DNA from 3 places in the Streptomyces sp. NPDC014801 genome. Region 3 is predicted to be linked to each of the others. Evidence: riboswitches for the same ligand, from Rfam matches in the RefSeq annotation. Region 3 holds a riboswitch; each other region holds the start of a gene.
What was found. Region 3 has a riboswitch for thiamine pyrophosphate ahead of thiC (phosphomethylpyrimidine synthase ThiC). Riboswitches for the same ligand answer to the same signal wherever they lie in the genome.
Positions count from the first base shown of each region.

Region 1: another riboswitch for thiamine pyrophosphate. It lies ahead of thiO (glycine oxidase ThiO); the one in region 3 lies ahead of thiC (phosphomethylpyrimidine synthase ThiC).
Region 2: another riboswitch for thiamine pyrophosphate. It lies ahead of ACF1AL_RS30760 (thiamine ABC transporter substrate binding subunit); the one in region 3 lies ahead of thiC (phosphomethylpyrimidine synthase ThiC).

Region 1 is NZ_JBIBXG010000004.1:241,816-246,924, reverse strand. Features, by position in the region: gene thiE (thiamine phosphate synthase) at 1-132, opposite strand, end outside; gene ACF1AL_RS10590 (Rv2175c family DNA-binding protein) at 293-658, opposite strand; gene ACF1AL_RS10585 (NAD(P)/FAD-dependent oxidoreductase) at 746-1,975, opposite strand; gene ACF1AL_RS10580 (hypothetical protein) at 2,008-2,379, opposite strand; TPP riboswitch at 2,432-2,545, shown strand; gene thiO (glycine oxidase ThiO) at 2,543-3,733, shown strand; gene thiS (sulfur carrier protein ThiS) at 3,730-3,930, shown strand; gene ACF1AL_RS10565 (thiazole synthase) at 3,934-4,728, shown strand; gene pknB (Stk1 family PASTA domain-containing Ser/Thr kinase) at 4,841-5,109, shown strand, end outside.
Region 2 is NZ_JBIBXG010000013.1:276,183-281,291, forward strand. Features, by position in the region: gene ACF1AL_RS30750 (hypothetical protein) at 1-345, shown strand, start outside; gene rlmN (23S rRNA (adenine(2503)-C(2))-methyltransferase RlmN) at 660-1,766, shown strand; TPP riboswitch at 1,791-1,899, shown strand; gene ACF1AL_RS30760 (thiamine ABC transporter substrate binding subunit) at 1,974-3,065, shown strand; gene ACF1AL_RS30765 (ABC transporter permease) at 3,110-4,711, shown strand; gene ACF1AL_RS30770 (ABC transporter ATP-binding protein) at 4,712-5,109, shown strand, end outside.
Region 3 is NZ_JBIBXG010000015.1:80,479-85,587, forward strand. Features, by position in the region: gene ACF1AL_RS32900 (YibE/F family protein) at 1-1,556, opposite strand, end outside; TPP riboswitch at 1,628-1,804, shown strand; gene thiC (phosphomethylpyrimidine synthase ThiC) at 1,797-3,581, shown strand; gene ACF1AL_RS32910 (hypothetical protein) at 3,678-4,544, opposite strand; gene ACF1AL_RS32915 (metallophosphoesterase) at 4,762-5,109, opposite strand, start outside.

The DNA of each region.
Region 1 (5,109 bases), on a different contig from region 3:
CACGACGTCGACCCCGCCGGCCAGGACCGCGTCGAGGAACTCGGGCAGGTCGCCCTGGCGCCTGCGGGCGTCCGTGCACAGGTAGAGGCGGGCGTCGGCGAGGCGGGCGCGTGCGGTGGCGGCGGCGGTCATGCGGGTCCCCCCAGGGATGGGTGCGGAAGTCCGTGCCGTACGGGCCGCGGCAGGGCGGGCCGGTGGACGGATGCGGGCCGCGGTCGCGGGCCGCACCCGTCCGCGACCGTGGCCTGCGCGGCCGCGGCCCGTACGTCGGACGGTGTTCAGCCTGTACGGATCAGACGGCGAGCGCCTGGGCGCGGCGCTTCACCTCCGTGCCGCGATTCTCGCTCAGCGCCTGCGCGGGGGTGCCGGGCAGGGTCGGGTCGGGCGTGAAGAGCCACTCGATCATCTCTTCGACCGTGAACCCGTCGTCCCGCAGCAGCGTCAGGGTCCCGGCCAGGCCCTTGACGACCTTGTCCCCGTCGATGAAGGCGGCGGGGACGTGCAGCGCGCGGTTCTCCCCACGGCGTACGGCGATGAGCTGGCCCTCCTTGACCAGCTGCCGGACACGCGTCACCTCGACGCCGAGCATCTCGGCGATGTCGGGAAGGGTGAGCCAGGCGGGGACGAGAGCATCGATCTTTGCGTCAATCTCGGTCACGGAACAAGCCTGCCATCTGCCACTGACAGTCGGAAGCCGGGGCCGTCCAGCCGGGCCGTCCGCCTGGGACGACACCCCCCGGGCGGCTCAGGCCGCGGCGGCCTTCAGCGGCCTGGCCGGATCCGTCAGCAGCCGTGCGTCCATCCGCGCGCCCGCCTCGATCAGCCGCCGCCCCTGGGCCAGGTCGCGCGGGCGGCCCACCGCGAGCAGGGCGACCAGCCGGTCGTCGCGCAGCCAGCACACCGTCCAGGCCGGGCCGTCCGGCTCGCCGCGCCACAGGATGCGGTCGGCGGCGGTGTGATGCCCGGCGTACTGCACGAAACGGCCGAACTGCTCGGACCAGAAGTAGGGCACCGGGTCGTAGGCGGCGGGCGTGTCGCCGGCGATGTTCGCGGCGACCGTGCGGGGGCCCTGCAGGGCGTTGTCCCAGTGGTGCACGAGCAGCCGCTCGCCGTAGCGGGCGGAGGGGAAGGAGGCGCAGTCGCCGACCGCGTACACGTCCGGCACCGAGGTGCGCAGGTGCGCGTCGGCGAGCACCTCGCCGTGCGTGCCGAGCGCGATGCCGGACCCGGCCAGCCAGCCGGTGGCGGGCCGCGCCCCGATGCCGACGACGACCGCGCCGGCGGGCAGCCGGGTGCCGTCGTCGAGGACCACGCTGCCCGGCTCGACGGCCGCCACGCGCGTGTGCGTGCGCAGCTCGGCACCGGCGTCGGCGTACCAGGCGGTCATGGGCGCGGCGACCTCGGCGGGCAGCGCCCCGGCGAGCGGGCGGTCGGCGGCCTCGACGACGGTGACGGCGCAGCCCGCCTCCCGCGCGGCCGTGGCGAACTCGGCGCCGATCCAGCCGGCGCCGACGACCACGATGTCGTGCTGCCGCTCCAGCACCGGGCGCAGCCGCTCGGCGTCGTCCAGGGTGCGCAGCAGGTGCACGCCGGGCACCCCCTCGGCGCCGGGCAGGGTGACCGGTTCGGCGCCGGTGGCGACGACGAGGACGTCGTAGGCGACGGGGCCGGCCTCGGTGTCCAGTTCGTGGTCGGCGGGGCGGACGCCCAGCACCTCGCAGCCGAGCCGCAGCTCGATGCCGAGGGCGTCGAAGTCGACGTCGAAGGCGGAGCCCTCGGCGGTGCCGAGCAGCACGGCCTTGGACAGCGGCGGCCGGTCGTAGGGCTGGTGGGGCTCGGCGCCGATCAGGGTGACGGTGCCGGTGAAGCCCTGGTCGCGCAGGGCGACCGCGGTCTGCACCCCGGCCATGCCCGCGCCCACGACGACCACGCGCCGCGTCTGTGACGTGCCCCGTTGCTGCGTCTGCTCGCTCACCTGATCACCATAGACACCTGACAGACCGTCAGTCAGCGGTCCTGCGCCGTGAGCTGCTCCACATGCGCGGGCAGCTCCTCCACCACGCTCGTGCCGCTGCCCTCCTGGGACTCCCACTCCCAGGTCTCCTCCAGCCGCACCCGCCCGTCCGGCAGCTCCACGACCGTGGACGCGCAGTGGCCGGAGGAGGTCGTCCCGTCCTGCTTCAGCTGGACGTACCGGAAGTCCAGCCGGTCCCCGTCCCGGGTGCCCACGAGATACCCGCGCACCACGTCCCCGCCCGCGTATTCGGCCCAGATCCGGCCCTCGCGCTCGTGGTAGGCGAACCGGGTGCGGGTGCCCACCTGACCTGGGGCCTGGTCGGCGACCGGGGCGAGGACGAGACCGTCGAGGGACCGGGTCATGACGGAAGGCTCCCTTACAGACACACAGCGGCACGGGCTAGGGTGGCCACCGTAAAGCACTCGCGGGAGCCCGGACGCACCGGGCTGAGAGGGAGGCTGGGACGGCCTCCGACCGTACGAACCTGATCCGGGTCATGCCGGCGAAGGGAGGGGCTGGACGCCCATGTCGCCTACGCGTACGTCAGACGTCCTCGTCATCGGGGGCGGGATCATCGGCCTGGTCACGGCCTGGCGGGCCGCACAGCGCGGCTTCACCACCGCGGTCGTCGACCCCGGGCCCGGCGGCGGAGCCGCCCAGGTGGCGGCCGGGATGCTGGCCGCCGTCACCGAACTGCACTACGGCGAGCAGACCCTGCTCGGCCTCAACCTGGCCTCCGCTCGCCGCTACCCGGACTTCGCGGCCGAGCTGACCGAGGCCACCGGAGAAGACCTCGGCTACCGGCGCTGCGGCACGCTCGCCGTCGCCCTGGACGCCGACGACCGCGCCCACCTCAAGGAACTGCACGCCCTGCAACGGCAGTCGGGCCTGGAGTCGGAGTGGCTGTCGGGCCGCGACTGCCGGCGCCTGGAGCCGATGCTGGCGCCGGGGGTGCGCGGCGGGCTGCGGGTGGACGGCGACCACCAGGTGGACCCGCGGCGGCTGGCGGCCGCGCTGGTCACCGCGTGCGAGCGGGCCGGGGTGGTGTTCCACCGGACCTGGGCCGAACGGCTCATGCTCGCGCACGGACGCGCGGCCGGCGTCGTCACCCGCGACGGCCAGGAGCTGGGCGCGGGCCGGGTGGTGCTCGCCGCCGGCAGCCTCAGCGGGCGGCTGGGCGGCGTGCCCGAGGACGTGCTGCCGCCGGTGCGGCCGGTGAAGGGCCAGGTCCTGCGGCTGACCATGCCGGACCACGGGACGCCCTTCCTGAGCCGGACCGTGCGCGCGGTGGTGCGCGGCGGCGCGCTCTACCTGGTGCCGCGCGAGAACGGCGAACTGGTGGTCGGCGCGACCAGCGAGGAGATGGGCTGGGACACCACGGTGACCGCCGGCGGCGTCTACGAGCTGCTGCGCGACGCCCACGAGCTGGTGCCCGGGATCACCGAGCTGCCGCTGACCGAGACCCGGGCCGGGCTGCGCCCCGGCTCCCCCGACAACGCGCCGCTGCTCGGCCCGACCGCGCTGGACGGCCTGCTGCTGGCCACCGGGCACCACCGCAACGGCGTCCTGCTCACCCCGGTCACCGGCGACGTCCTCGCCCACGCCCTCGTCACCGGTGAACTGCCGGACGAGGCCCGCCCGTTCACCCCGAAGCGCTTTTCCACCGCGGCAGGAGCCCCGCAGGCCGCACGCACCCTCACGGAGCAGCCCGCATGAACATCTCCGTCAACGGCGAACCCCACCGGATCGAGCCCGGCACCGCGCTCGACGCCGTCGTGAAGTCCCTCACCGCGGCCCCCTCCGGGGTGGCCGCCGCCCTCAACGAGACCGTCGTCCCGCGCACCCAGTGGTCCGCCACGGCCCTCGCCGAGGGCGACCGCGTCGAGGTCCTGACCGCCGTCCAGGGAGGCTGAACCATGGCTGACGACCCCTTCGTCCTCGGCGGTACGGCCCTGTCGTCCCGCCTGATCATGGGCACCGGCGGCGCGCCCAGCCTGGACGTGCTGGAAAGGTCGCTGGTGGCCTCCGGCACCGAGCTGACGACCGTGGCGATGCGCCGGGTCAAGGCCGACGTGCACGGCTCGGTGCTGTCGGTGCTGGACCGGCTCGGCATCCGGGTGCTGCCGAACACCGCCGGCTGCTTCACCGCCGGGGAGGCGGTGCTCACGGCCCGGCTGGCGCGCGAGGCGCTCGGCACCGACCTGGTCAAGCTGGAGGTCATCGCCGACGAGCGCACGCTGCTGCCGGACCCGATCGAGCTGCTGGACGCGGCGGAGACGCTCGTCGACGACGGGTTCACCGTGCTGCCGTACACCAACGACGACCCGGTGCTGGCGCGCAAGCTGGAGGACGTGGGCTGTGCGGCGATCATGCCGCTGGGCTCGCCCATCGGCTCCGGGCTCGGCATCCGCAACCCGCACAACTTCCAGCTGATCGTCGAGCAGGCGCGTGTGCCGGTCATCCTGGACGCGGGCGCGGGCACCGCCTCCGACGTGGCGCTCGCGATGGAGCTGGGCTGCGCCGGTGTGATGCTCGCCTCGGCGGTGACACGGGCGCAGGAGCCGGTGGTGATGGCGGAGGCCATGCGGCACGCGGTGGAGGCGGGCCGGCTGGCGTACCGGGCGGGGCGCATCCCCAAGCGGCACTTCGCGGAGGCGTCCTCGCCGACGGACGGCATCGCCCGGCTCGACCCGGAGCGCCCCGCCTTCTAGACGCCCCCTGGCGGCCGGACCGGGGTCTCCGCAGCGTCACAGGTCGGCTGCAGTCACCCCTCTGGTCGGGTGAAACGGCGGGCGTGTCGGTCGTGCCTCGTAGACTCGCTGCGTGGATACGACCCTCTCGGACCCTCTCGTCGGGCAGGTGCTCGACGGCCGGTATCGCGTCGACGCGCGGATCGCGGTCGGTGGGATGGCCACGGTCTACCGGGCCCTGGACACCCGCCTGGACCGCGTCCTCGCGCTGAAGGTGATGCACCCGACGCTCGCGGCCGACGGCTCCTTCGTCGAGCGGTTCATCCGGGAGGCGAAGTCCGTCGCCCGGCTGGCGCACCCCAACGTGGTGCAGGTCTTCGACCAGGGCACCGACGGCGCCTA
Region 2 (5,109 bases), on a different contig from region 3:
AGCAGAGACACAGGTCGCTACGTCGCTGCCGATCCGAAGGCTACGCCGACGGGCAGCAAGGAGGGCCGCTACCTCAAGTCGGCCGCCAGTCTGCCGTATACCGAGCGGCATCCGGCGGATGAGGAACTCCTTGCTTTCCCGCCGAAGTGGTGCGACGAACTAGCCCTGGGGCACAGCGTTGGGTACATGTTCAGCCTCAGCGGCCCGGACCTGTATCCAGCGGGGCGGGACTGGGGGATGATGCAAGAGGACGCAAACGAGCTGCTGACCATAGGCGTGACGGTCTACTGCCCGGAGTATCGGGAGCAGGTGTTGAAGGACTTGCGAGCCACCGGAGGCTTCTGAACACCACGCCGCTACCGGTACTCGCATCGGGCTTAATCAGCACTGTCCAGTGGTCGCCTGGTGAATTTGGGTGAACGGTGTCTCTGGGCAGACCAAAGGTGGCAGCCTGCCCGGCCGGCGGAAGCGCGATGCGCGGTCCAGCAGGTCTGCTTTGTCGCTGGCTGGGCCCGCTATGCCAGGTGGCAACGCTCGACTTTGGGCCGTCCCTGGGCCGTCCGAGGCCGCTCAGCGGCGACCGGTGACGACCACTACCGACAGTCGTAGCAGCCGACAGCCCCAGGCCACGCCAGTCGATCTGCGACACTGGATGCATCATGCCCAAGCCCGGAGAACTCACTTTTGTCGTGCCGCGCGGTGCCAAGACGCCGCCGCGGCATCTTGCCGATCTTTCGCCTGCCGAGCGCAAGGCGGTCGTGGCCGAGATCGGGGAGAAGCCGTTTCGCGCCAAGCAGCTGTCGCAGCACTACTTCGCGCGGTACGCGCACGAGCCGGAGCAGTGGACCGACATCCCCGCCGGTGCGCGGGACAAGCTGCGCGAGGCGCTGTTTCCCGAGCTGATGACCGTCGTACGGCATCTGTCGACGGACGAGGGGACGACCCGCAAGACGCTGTGGCGGCTGTTCGACGGGACGCTCGTCGAGTCCGTGCTGATGCGGTACCCGGACCGGGTCACCATGTGCATCAGCTCGCAGGCCGGATGCGGCATGAACTGCCCGTTCTGTGCCACGGGGCAGGCGGGGCTGGACCGGAACCTGTCCACCGCCGAGATCGTGCACCAGATCGTGGAGGGCATGCGGGCGCTGCGCGACGGGGAGATCCCCGGCGGCCCGTCGCGGCTGTCCAACATCGTCTTCATGGGCATGGGTGAGCCGCTCGCCAACTACAAGCGGGTCGTCGGCGCCATTCGCGCGCTCACCGACCCGGCGCCGGACGGGCTCGGGCTGTCGCAGCGCGGCATCACCGTGTCGACCGTGGGGCTCGTGCCCGCGATCCACCGGTTCGCGGACGAGGGCTTCAAGTGCCGGCTGGCGATCTCGCTGCACGCCCCCGACGACGAGCTGCGCGACACCCTCGTCCCCGTGAACACGCGGTGGAAGGTGCGCGAGGTGCTCGACGCCGGGTTCGAGTACACCGAGAAGAGCGGGCGGCGGCTGTCCATCGAGTACGCCCTCATCCGGGACATCAACGATCAGGCCTGGCGCGGGGACCGGCTGGGCCGGCTGCTCAAGGGCAAGCCCGTGCACGTCAACCTCATCCCGCTGAACCCGACGCCCGGGTCCAAGTGGACGGCTTCCCGGCCCGAGGACGAGAAGGCGTTCGTCGAGGCGATCGCCGCGCATGGTGTACCGGTGACCATCCGGGACACCCGGGGTCAGGAGATCGACGGGGCGTGTGGTCAGCTCGCCGCCACCGAGCGGTAATCTGACTGGCGTCAGTACATCTACATATTCCGACAGGGGAGCGCCACAGCGCTGAGAGTGCGGCGGACAGGGCCGCAGACCCTCCGAACCTCGCCCAGGTCATTCTGGGTAGGGAGATCGGTCATCACTCGAGCTGTTGCGCCCTGCCCGGGACACCGTGAGGAGTCCCGGGCAGGGCCGCGTCTCTTCCTGGTCCCTCCAGGAGGAATGTCAGTGAGCATCACCAAGAAGGCCACGGTCGTCGCGGTCGGCCTCGGGCTCGTCACGCTGTCCGCGTGCGGGTCGTCGGGCGGCGGCAGCGAGAAGACGTCCGCCGAGTCCAAGACCGTCACGCTGGTCAGCCACGACTCGTGGGCCGTGTCCAAGAACGTCCTCGCGGACTTCGAGAAGCAGTCGGGATACAAGGTCCACGTCCTCACCAGCGGTGACGCCGGGCAGGCCGTCAACAAGGCCATCCTGACCAAGGACAACCCGCAGGGCGACGTCTTCTTCGGCGTCGACAACACCCTGCTCTCCCGCGCCCTGGACAACGGCCTCTTCCAGCCGTACCAGGCCAAGGGGCTCGGCTCCATAGGGGCGCAGTACCAGCTGGACCAGGCCAAGCACCGGGTCACCCCGATCGACTACGGCGACATCTGCGTCAACTACGACAAGCAGTACTTCGCCGACCACAAGCTGGCCCCGCCCGCGACCTTCGACGACCTGGTCAAGCCCGAGTACAAGAACCTGCTGGTCACCGAGAACGCCGCGACCTCCTCGCCCGGCCTCGGCTTCCTGCTGGGCAGCGCCGCCAAGTACGGCGACGACGGCTGGCAGGACTACTGGAAGAAGCTCAAGGCCAACGGCGTGAAGGTGGTCGACGGCTGGGAGCAGGCCTACGACCAGGAGTTCTCCGGCTCGGCCGGCGGCAAGAAGGCCAAGGGCGACCGGCCGCTCGTCGTGTCGTACGCCTCCTCCCCGCCCGCCGAGGTCGTCTTCGCCAAGCCGCAGCCGAAGACCGCGCCCACGGGTGTGGCGGCCGGCACCTGCTTCCGGCAGATCGAGTTCGCGGGTCTGCTGAGCAACGCCAAGAACACCAAGGGCGGCAAGGCGCTGATCGACTTCCTGGTCTCCAAGGAGTTCCAGGAGGACATGCCGCTGAACATGTTCGTCTACCCGGTCCTCGACGGCGCCAAGGTGCCTGCCGAGTTCACCCAGTACGGCCCCGCGGCCAAGGACCCCGAGACCATGGCCCCCGGCGCCATCGCCGACCACCGTGACCAGTGGGTCAAGCAGTGGACCTCGCTCGTACTGAAGTAGTCCGCCGGACGAACCGCGCGGGGAGCGCGGCGCGGCTGGGGCTGATGGCCCTGCCCGTCGCGTTCTTCGCCGTGTTCTTCGCCTACCCCGTGGCCGCGATCGTCGCCCGCGGGCTCAAGGTCGACGGGGCCTGGCAGTTCGGCCGGCTCACCGACGTGCTCGGCCAGTCCGACATCCGGCACGTGCTGTGGTTCACCACCTGGCAGGCGCTGGTCTCCGCCGGGCTCACCCTGCTCCTCGCGCTGCCCGGCGCCTATGTCTTCGCCCGCTTCGACTTCCCCGGCAAACGGCTGCTGCGGGCCGTGGTGACCGTGCCGTTCGTGCTGCCGACCGTCGTCGTCGGCACCGCCTTCCTGGCCCTGGTCGGCCGCGGCGGGCTGCTCGACGACCTGTGGGGCGTACGGCTGGACACCACCGTGTGGGCGATCCTGCTCGCCCACGTCTTCTTCAACTACGCCGTCGTCGTACGCACCGTCGGCGGCCTGTGGGCGCAGCTCGACCCGCGGCAGGAGGAGGCGGCCCGGATGCTCGGCGCGTCCCGCTTCACCGCCTGGCGCAAGGTCACCCTGCCCGCGCTGGCGCCCGCCGTCGCGGCGGCCGCGCTGATGGTGTTCCTGTTCTGCTTCACCTCCTTCGGCATCGTCCAGATCCTCGGCGGGCCCGCCTACTCCACCCTGGAGGTGGAGATCTACCGGCAGACCGCCGACGTCTTCGACCTGTCCACCGCCGCCGTCCTGACGATCGTCCAGTTCGCCGCGGTGGGCGCGATCCTCGCCGTGCACGCCTGGACGGTACGGCGCCGGGAGAGCGCGCTGAAGCTGGTGGACGCGGCGACCACGGCCCGCCGGCCGCGCGGCGCGGGGCAGTGGGCGCTCCTCGCCGGGGTGCTGCTGACCATCGCCGCGCTGCTCGTGCTGCCGCCTGCGGTGCTGGTGCAGCGCTCCCTGGACGGCGGCCTCGGCTACTACCGGGCGCTGACCGGCCAGGACGGCAACACCTTCCTCGTCCCGCCCATCGAGGCCATCGGCAATTCCCTCGAGTACGCCGTCGCCGCCACCGGCATCGCCCTGCTGATCGGCGCGCTCGCCGCCGCCGCGCTGACCCGCCGGGACGCCGGACGGCTGGTGCGGGGCTTCGACGCGCTGCTGATGCTGCCGCTCGGCGTGTCCGCGGTGACCGTCGGCTTCGGCTTCCTGATCACCCTGGACACTCCGCCGCTGGACCTGCGCAGCTCCTGGATCCTGGTGCCGCTCGCCCAGGCCCTCGTCGGCGTCCCCTTCGTCGTACGGACCATGCTGCCGGTGCTGCGCGCGGTGGACGGACGGCTGCGGGAGGCGGCCGCCGTGCTCGGGGCGTCGCCGTGGCGGGTGTGGCGGGAGGTGGACCTGCCGATGGTGCGGCGGGCGCTGCTGATCGCCGCCGGGTTCGCGTTCGCCGTGTCGCTGGGCGAGTTCGGCGCGACCGTGTTCATCGCGCGGCCCGACAACCCGACCCTGCCGGTGGCCGTGGCCCGGCTGCTGTCGCGGCCCGGGGATCTCAACTACGGGCAGGCGATGGCCCTGTCGACGATTCTGATGGTGGTGTGTGCCGTGGCGCTGCTGGTCCTGGAGAGCCTGCGCGTGCCCGACCGGACGGGGGAGTTCTAGATGCTGCTCAGCCTCGACGCCGCGACCGTCCGCTTCGGCGAGCGGGTCGTGCTCGACGCCGTGGACCTGGAGGTAGCCGAGCACGAGGTGGTGTGCGTGCTCGGGCCCAGCGGCAGCGGCAAGTCGACGCTGCTGCGGGCGGTCGCCGGGCTCCAGCCGCTGGACGCCGGGCGGATCCTGCTCGACGGCCGCGACCAGGCGAAGGTGCCGGCCCACAAGCGGGGCGTGGGCCTGATGTTCCAGGACCACCAGCTCTTCCCCCAGCGGGACGTGGCCGCGAACGTCGCCTTCGGGCTGCGCATGCACGGTACGGCGAAGAGTGAACAGAGCGAGCGGGTACGGCAGTTGCTGGACCTGGTCGGTCTGCCGGGCGCGGGGCGGCGGGCCGTCGGCGCGCT
Region 3 (5,109 bases):
CCCGGACGGTCGGCGGAGACCACCAGTGCGGCCAGCGCCGTGGTGACCGGCACCGAGGCGACCAGGCCGATGGAGCCCACCAGCGTGCGCACGATCTCCTCCGCGACCAGCTCACTGTTGGCGACCGTGCCCACGCTGCTCTGCGCGATGGAGAACAGCAGCAGCAGCGGCAGCGCGGCACCCGCGTAGGCCAGGACCAGGGTGTTGACGACGGACGCGATGTGGTCGCGTCCGATGCGGATGCCCGCGCGGTACAGCCCGCGCCAGCCCATCGACGGGTTGGCCTCGTGCAGCTCCCAGACGGCGGAGGTCTGGGTGACCGTCACGTCGTCGAGCACACCGAGGGAGCCGATGATGACGCCGGCCAGCAGCAGACCGCTCATGTCGATCGACGGGTACAGGCCGTGGATGAGACCGGTGCTGTCGTCCGTGTTGCCGGTCAGCGCGGCCCAGCCGATGAACAGCGAGCCGAGGACGCCGATCAGCAGCAGCGAGATCAGGGTGCCGAGGACCGCCACCGAGGTACGGGCCGACAGCCCGTGGCACAGGTACAGGGCGATGAGCATGATGGCGCTGGACCCGACGACGGCGACGACCAGCGGGTTCGAGCCCTGCAGGATCGCGGGCAGGATGAAGAGGTTCAGCACCAGGAAGCTGATGGCCAGCGCGACGAGCGCCATCACCCCGCGCAACCGCCCCACGACCACGACGGCGAGCGCGAAGATGCCGGCCAGCAGGGCCATCGGGAAGCGCCGGTTGACGTCCGTGACCGAGTACTGCAGGTCCTTCGGGGCCGACGGCTCGTAGGCGACCACCACCTGCTCGCCCTGGTGCAGCTGCCGCGTCTGGTCCGGCTGCACGATCTCGGTGAACGTACGGCCCTTGTCCTTGCCGGTGTCGACCCGGACGGTCGCCTTCTTGCAGGTGCCGGCGGCCTGTTGCCGGCCGGAGGAGCCCTCCGCGGTGGAGGCGTCCCCGGTCGGGGCGGTGCCGGAGGCGTTGACAGACGCGCAGCTCACCTCCACCAGCCGGGTGACCGTGGCCTGCTGGGTCTGGCGGTCGAAACCGACGCCGGTGCGCGCGTGGCCCGGGGCGCCGCCGGGCCACAGCACGCAGAGACCGACGACGACCGCCGCGGCGAAGGGGATCAGGATCGCCGCGATGACCTTGCGCAGATGCCGGGAGACGGGAGCGGCGGGCCCGTGACTGTGACTGTGCGAGTGCCCGGGCCCGTGTCCGTGGCCGGAATGCCCGGGCCCGTGTCCGTGGCCGGAATGCCCGGGCCCGTGTCCGTGGCCGGAATGCCCGGGCCCGTGTCCGTGGCCGGAATGGCCAGGCTCGTGTCCGTGGCTGGAAGTGCCGTGGCCCGGTCCGTGCCCGTCACCGTGGCCGGACCCTTGTCCGTACCCGTGCCCGTGCTCGTCCCCGTGCCCGTGCTCCCGGCCGTAGTCGGCGGCCGGGAAGTACCCCTCTTCGGCCTGGTGGCCGGGGCCTCTGGAGCCCTGGCCGCGCGGCGGTTCGGACGGCGGATACGGGGGCGGGGGTGTCGTGGTCACCGCCCGATCATCGCAAGAACGACAGGGGCCCTCTGTTCACCGCGCCCGAAGGGACGCTAGCGTGGAGACACCTTTGCACACGCGGGAGCTCGGAGCACCGGGCTGAGAGGGCGCTGACCTCCGTCTGCGCGATGTTTCACGTGGAACATGACGTCCCACGCCGAAACGTCGGCCGACGGTGACCGCTGCGTCGACCGCCGAACCTGTTACCGGGTAATGCCGGCGTAGGGAGTAGGTCTGATGACCAACAAGGACGCACGCACGCCTGCCTCCGTTCAGAGCGAGACCGCTCAGGAGGCCGGGAAGTCCATCGGCTGGCACAAGGCATACGTCGAGGGTTCACGCCCCGACCTGCGGGTGCCGGTCCGTCAGGTGCACCTCACCAACGGGAAGTCGGTCACGCTGTACGACACGTCCGGCCCGTACACCGATCCGCTCGTCGACACCGACGTCCGCAGGGGCCTGGCGCCGCTGCGGGAGAACTGGATCATCGCCCGCGGCGACACCGAGGAGTACGCGGGCCGTCCCGTCCGTCCCGAGGACGACGGGATCAAGCACACCTCGCCGCGGGGCGGTCTGCGCAACCTCGACGCGGTCTTCCCCGGGCGGCCGCGCCAGCCCCGTCGCGGCCGTGACGGCCAGGCGGTCACGCAGCTCGCGTACGCCCGCCGGGGCGAGATCACCCCGGAGATGGAGTACGTGGCCATCCGGGAGAACGTCTCGCCCGAGGTGGTCCGCGAGGAGATCGCGGCGGGCCGGGCGGTGCTGCCGGCCAACGTCAACCACCCGGAGATCGAGCCGATGATCATCGGCAAGCGGTTCCTGGTGAAGGTCAACGCCAACATCGGCAACTCCGCGGTGACCTCCTCCATCGAGGAGGAGGTCGAGAAGATGACCTGGGCGACCCGCTGGGGCGCCGACACGGTCATGGACCTGTCCACCGGACGCAACATCCACACCACCCGCGAGTGGGTGCTGCGCAACTCCCCGGTGCCCATCGGCACGGTGCCGCTGTACCAGGCGCTGGAGAAGGTCGACGGCAAGGCCGAGGAACTGACCTGGGAGATCTACAAGGACACGGTCATCGAGCAGGCCGAGCAGGGCGTGGACTACATGACGGTCCACGCGGGCGTACGCCTGGCGTATGTGCCGCTCACCGCCAACCGCAAGACGGGCATCGTCTCGCGCGGAGGCTCCATCATGGCCGCGTGGTGCCTCGCCCACCACAAGGAGTCGTTCCTCTACGAGAACTTCGAGGAGCTCTGCGAGATCCTCGCCGCGTACGACGTGACGTACTCCCTCGGCGACGGCCTCAGGCCCGGCTCCATCGCGGACGCCAACGACGAGGCGCAGTTCGCGGAGTTGAGGACCCTCGGGGAACTCAACACGATCGCCAAGCGTTTCCACGTACAGACCATGATCGAGGGCCCGGGCCACGTCCCGATGCACAAGATCAAGGAGAACATCGACCTTCAGCAGGAGATCTGCGATGAAGCTCCGTTCTATACGCTCGGCCCGCTGACCACGGACATCGCTCCGGCGTACGACCACATCACCTCCGGCATCGGCGCCGCGATGATCGCCTGGTGGGGCACGGCGATGCTCTGCTACGTCACGCCCAAGGAGCACCTGGGCCTGCCCAACCGGGACGACGTCAAGACCGGTGTGATCACCTACAAGATCGCCGCGCACGCGGCCGACCTCGCCAAGGGGCACCCGGGCGCGCAGGAGTGGGACGACGCCCTGTCCGACGCCCGGTTCGAGTTCCGGTGGGAGGACCAGTTCAACCTCGCGCTGGACCCGGACACGGCACGGGAGTTCCACGACGAGACCCTGCCGGCGGAACCGGCCAAGACGGCCCACTTCTGCTCGATGTGCGGACCGAAGTTCTGCTCGATGAAGATCTCGCAGGACATCCGCCGTGAGCACGGCGGCAGCCAGGCCGAGATCGAGGAGGGCATGGCGCAGAAGTCGAAGGAGTTCGCGGCGGCGGGCAACCGCGTCTACCTGCCGATCGCCGACTGACGCACGCGCACACCACCAGCGGGCGGGCGGTGCTCCCCACGGGCGCAGGTGCTTCCCGTGCGGGCGCACCGCGCGGGAAGCACGGCCCGCCCGGGTTCATTCCGGCTGGTGTTCCGGGCCTCCGAAGTCCGGGCTGGTGTAGTCCGGACTGGAGAAGCTCGGGCGCGGGCCGGCGGTGGGGCCGTCGTCGGGACTGGTGAACCCCGGCCGGTCGTACCCCAGGCGCGGGATACGGCTGGTCGGCACCGACGGGGACACCGGGTACGGCGTCGTCGTACCGGGCTCGGAGAGGGCGTCGCGCAGAAAGGGGATGATGCCGCGTTCCAGCAGGGCCTCGTGCCAGGCGTCCCGGGCCTGGGCCAGTTCCTCGGGCAGTTCGCCGTAGCCGCCGGGCTCGGCCGGGGCACGGTTGCGCAAGGCGGTGAGCAGCAGGCCGACGGTGGCGACAAGGATCGCGGCCGCCGTGAGGGCGGCGAAGACCCAGCCGGCGGTCACCATCGTCCCGGCAAAGGCGGGCTGCGGGTCGAGCATCTTCAGGACGTACCCGACGAGCAGGAAGATCGCGGCGGCGGTGCCCGCGAGGACGGGGGCGAGGACGGCGACGACGGCGACGGCGCCCGCGCCGGTGCTCTCGGCCATCTCCCCCATGGTGGCCGCGAGCCCGATAGAGGAGCTGTCGGGTTCCCCGGGACCCGAGGTGCGGCCGGTGGCCGAGGCGGCCGGGGCCGGATGGCGCAGTTCCTCGCGGACCTTGACGTAGTGCTGGTACTCGGTGGCGGCCGAGGCGGTGATGAGTGCGGTGGCGCCCAGCGCCATACTGCGCAGCTGTTCGATGCTGAGCCGCTGACCGGCGGCGGACAGCTCCGGGCGGTGTGGTGCGGAGCGCAGCGCCTCATCGAGGATCCGCTCGTACGCCTGGCGGTCCTCGCTCAGCAGGTGCTGCGGAACGCTGTTCATGTGCATCCCCCGATGCTCCGTAGGGCTTGGGGCTCGCATGACGACGAGCCGTCGGGCAGAAACGGAGGGGAGCCTGCTACGGATAAGCCGATGGTAGAGCGGCGACCGCTCGCGGTGACAGGGGGTTTGCACAAATTGCCGGTGGCCCCGGCGCGTTGAGGGCTGCCGGGCCGCGCGGTGCCCGGCGGGGCCGAACGCGCGGCGGACCGGTGCGCTCGAACCCTCAGCCACCCAGCGGCAGTTGCTGGACCAGCAGCTTTCCGGCCATCGTCACGCCGCCGTCCATCGCGATGGCGAGCCCGTCGGCGTAGACGTGCGGGCCCTCGACGACGGGACCGGTGCCGTCCTCGCCGTCCTCGGAGCCGACCTCGCCGAGCAGGTAGGGAATCGGGCTGTGACCGTGAACGATGCGGGTGCCGCCGTACGTATCGAGCAGGGAGCGGACGGCGTCGGCGCCGCCTTCGTCGCGGAAGGAGAAGCGCTTGGTGAACTTGCGGAACAGATCCCAGCACTCGTCCGCGTCGTTGCGGGTCAGCGTCTCGCGGACGGTGTCGTTGACGGCCTCGATCGA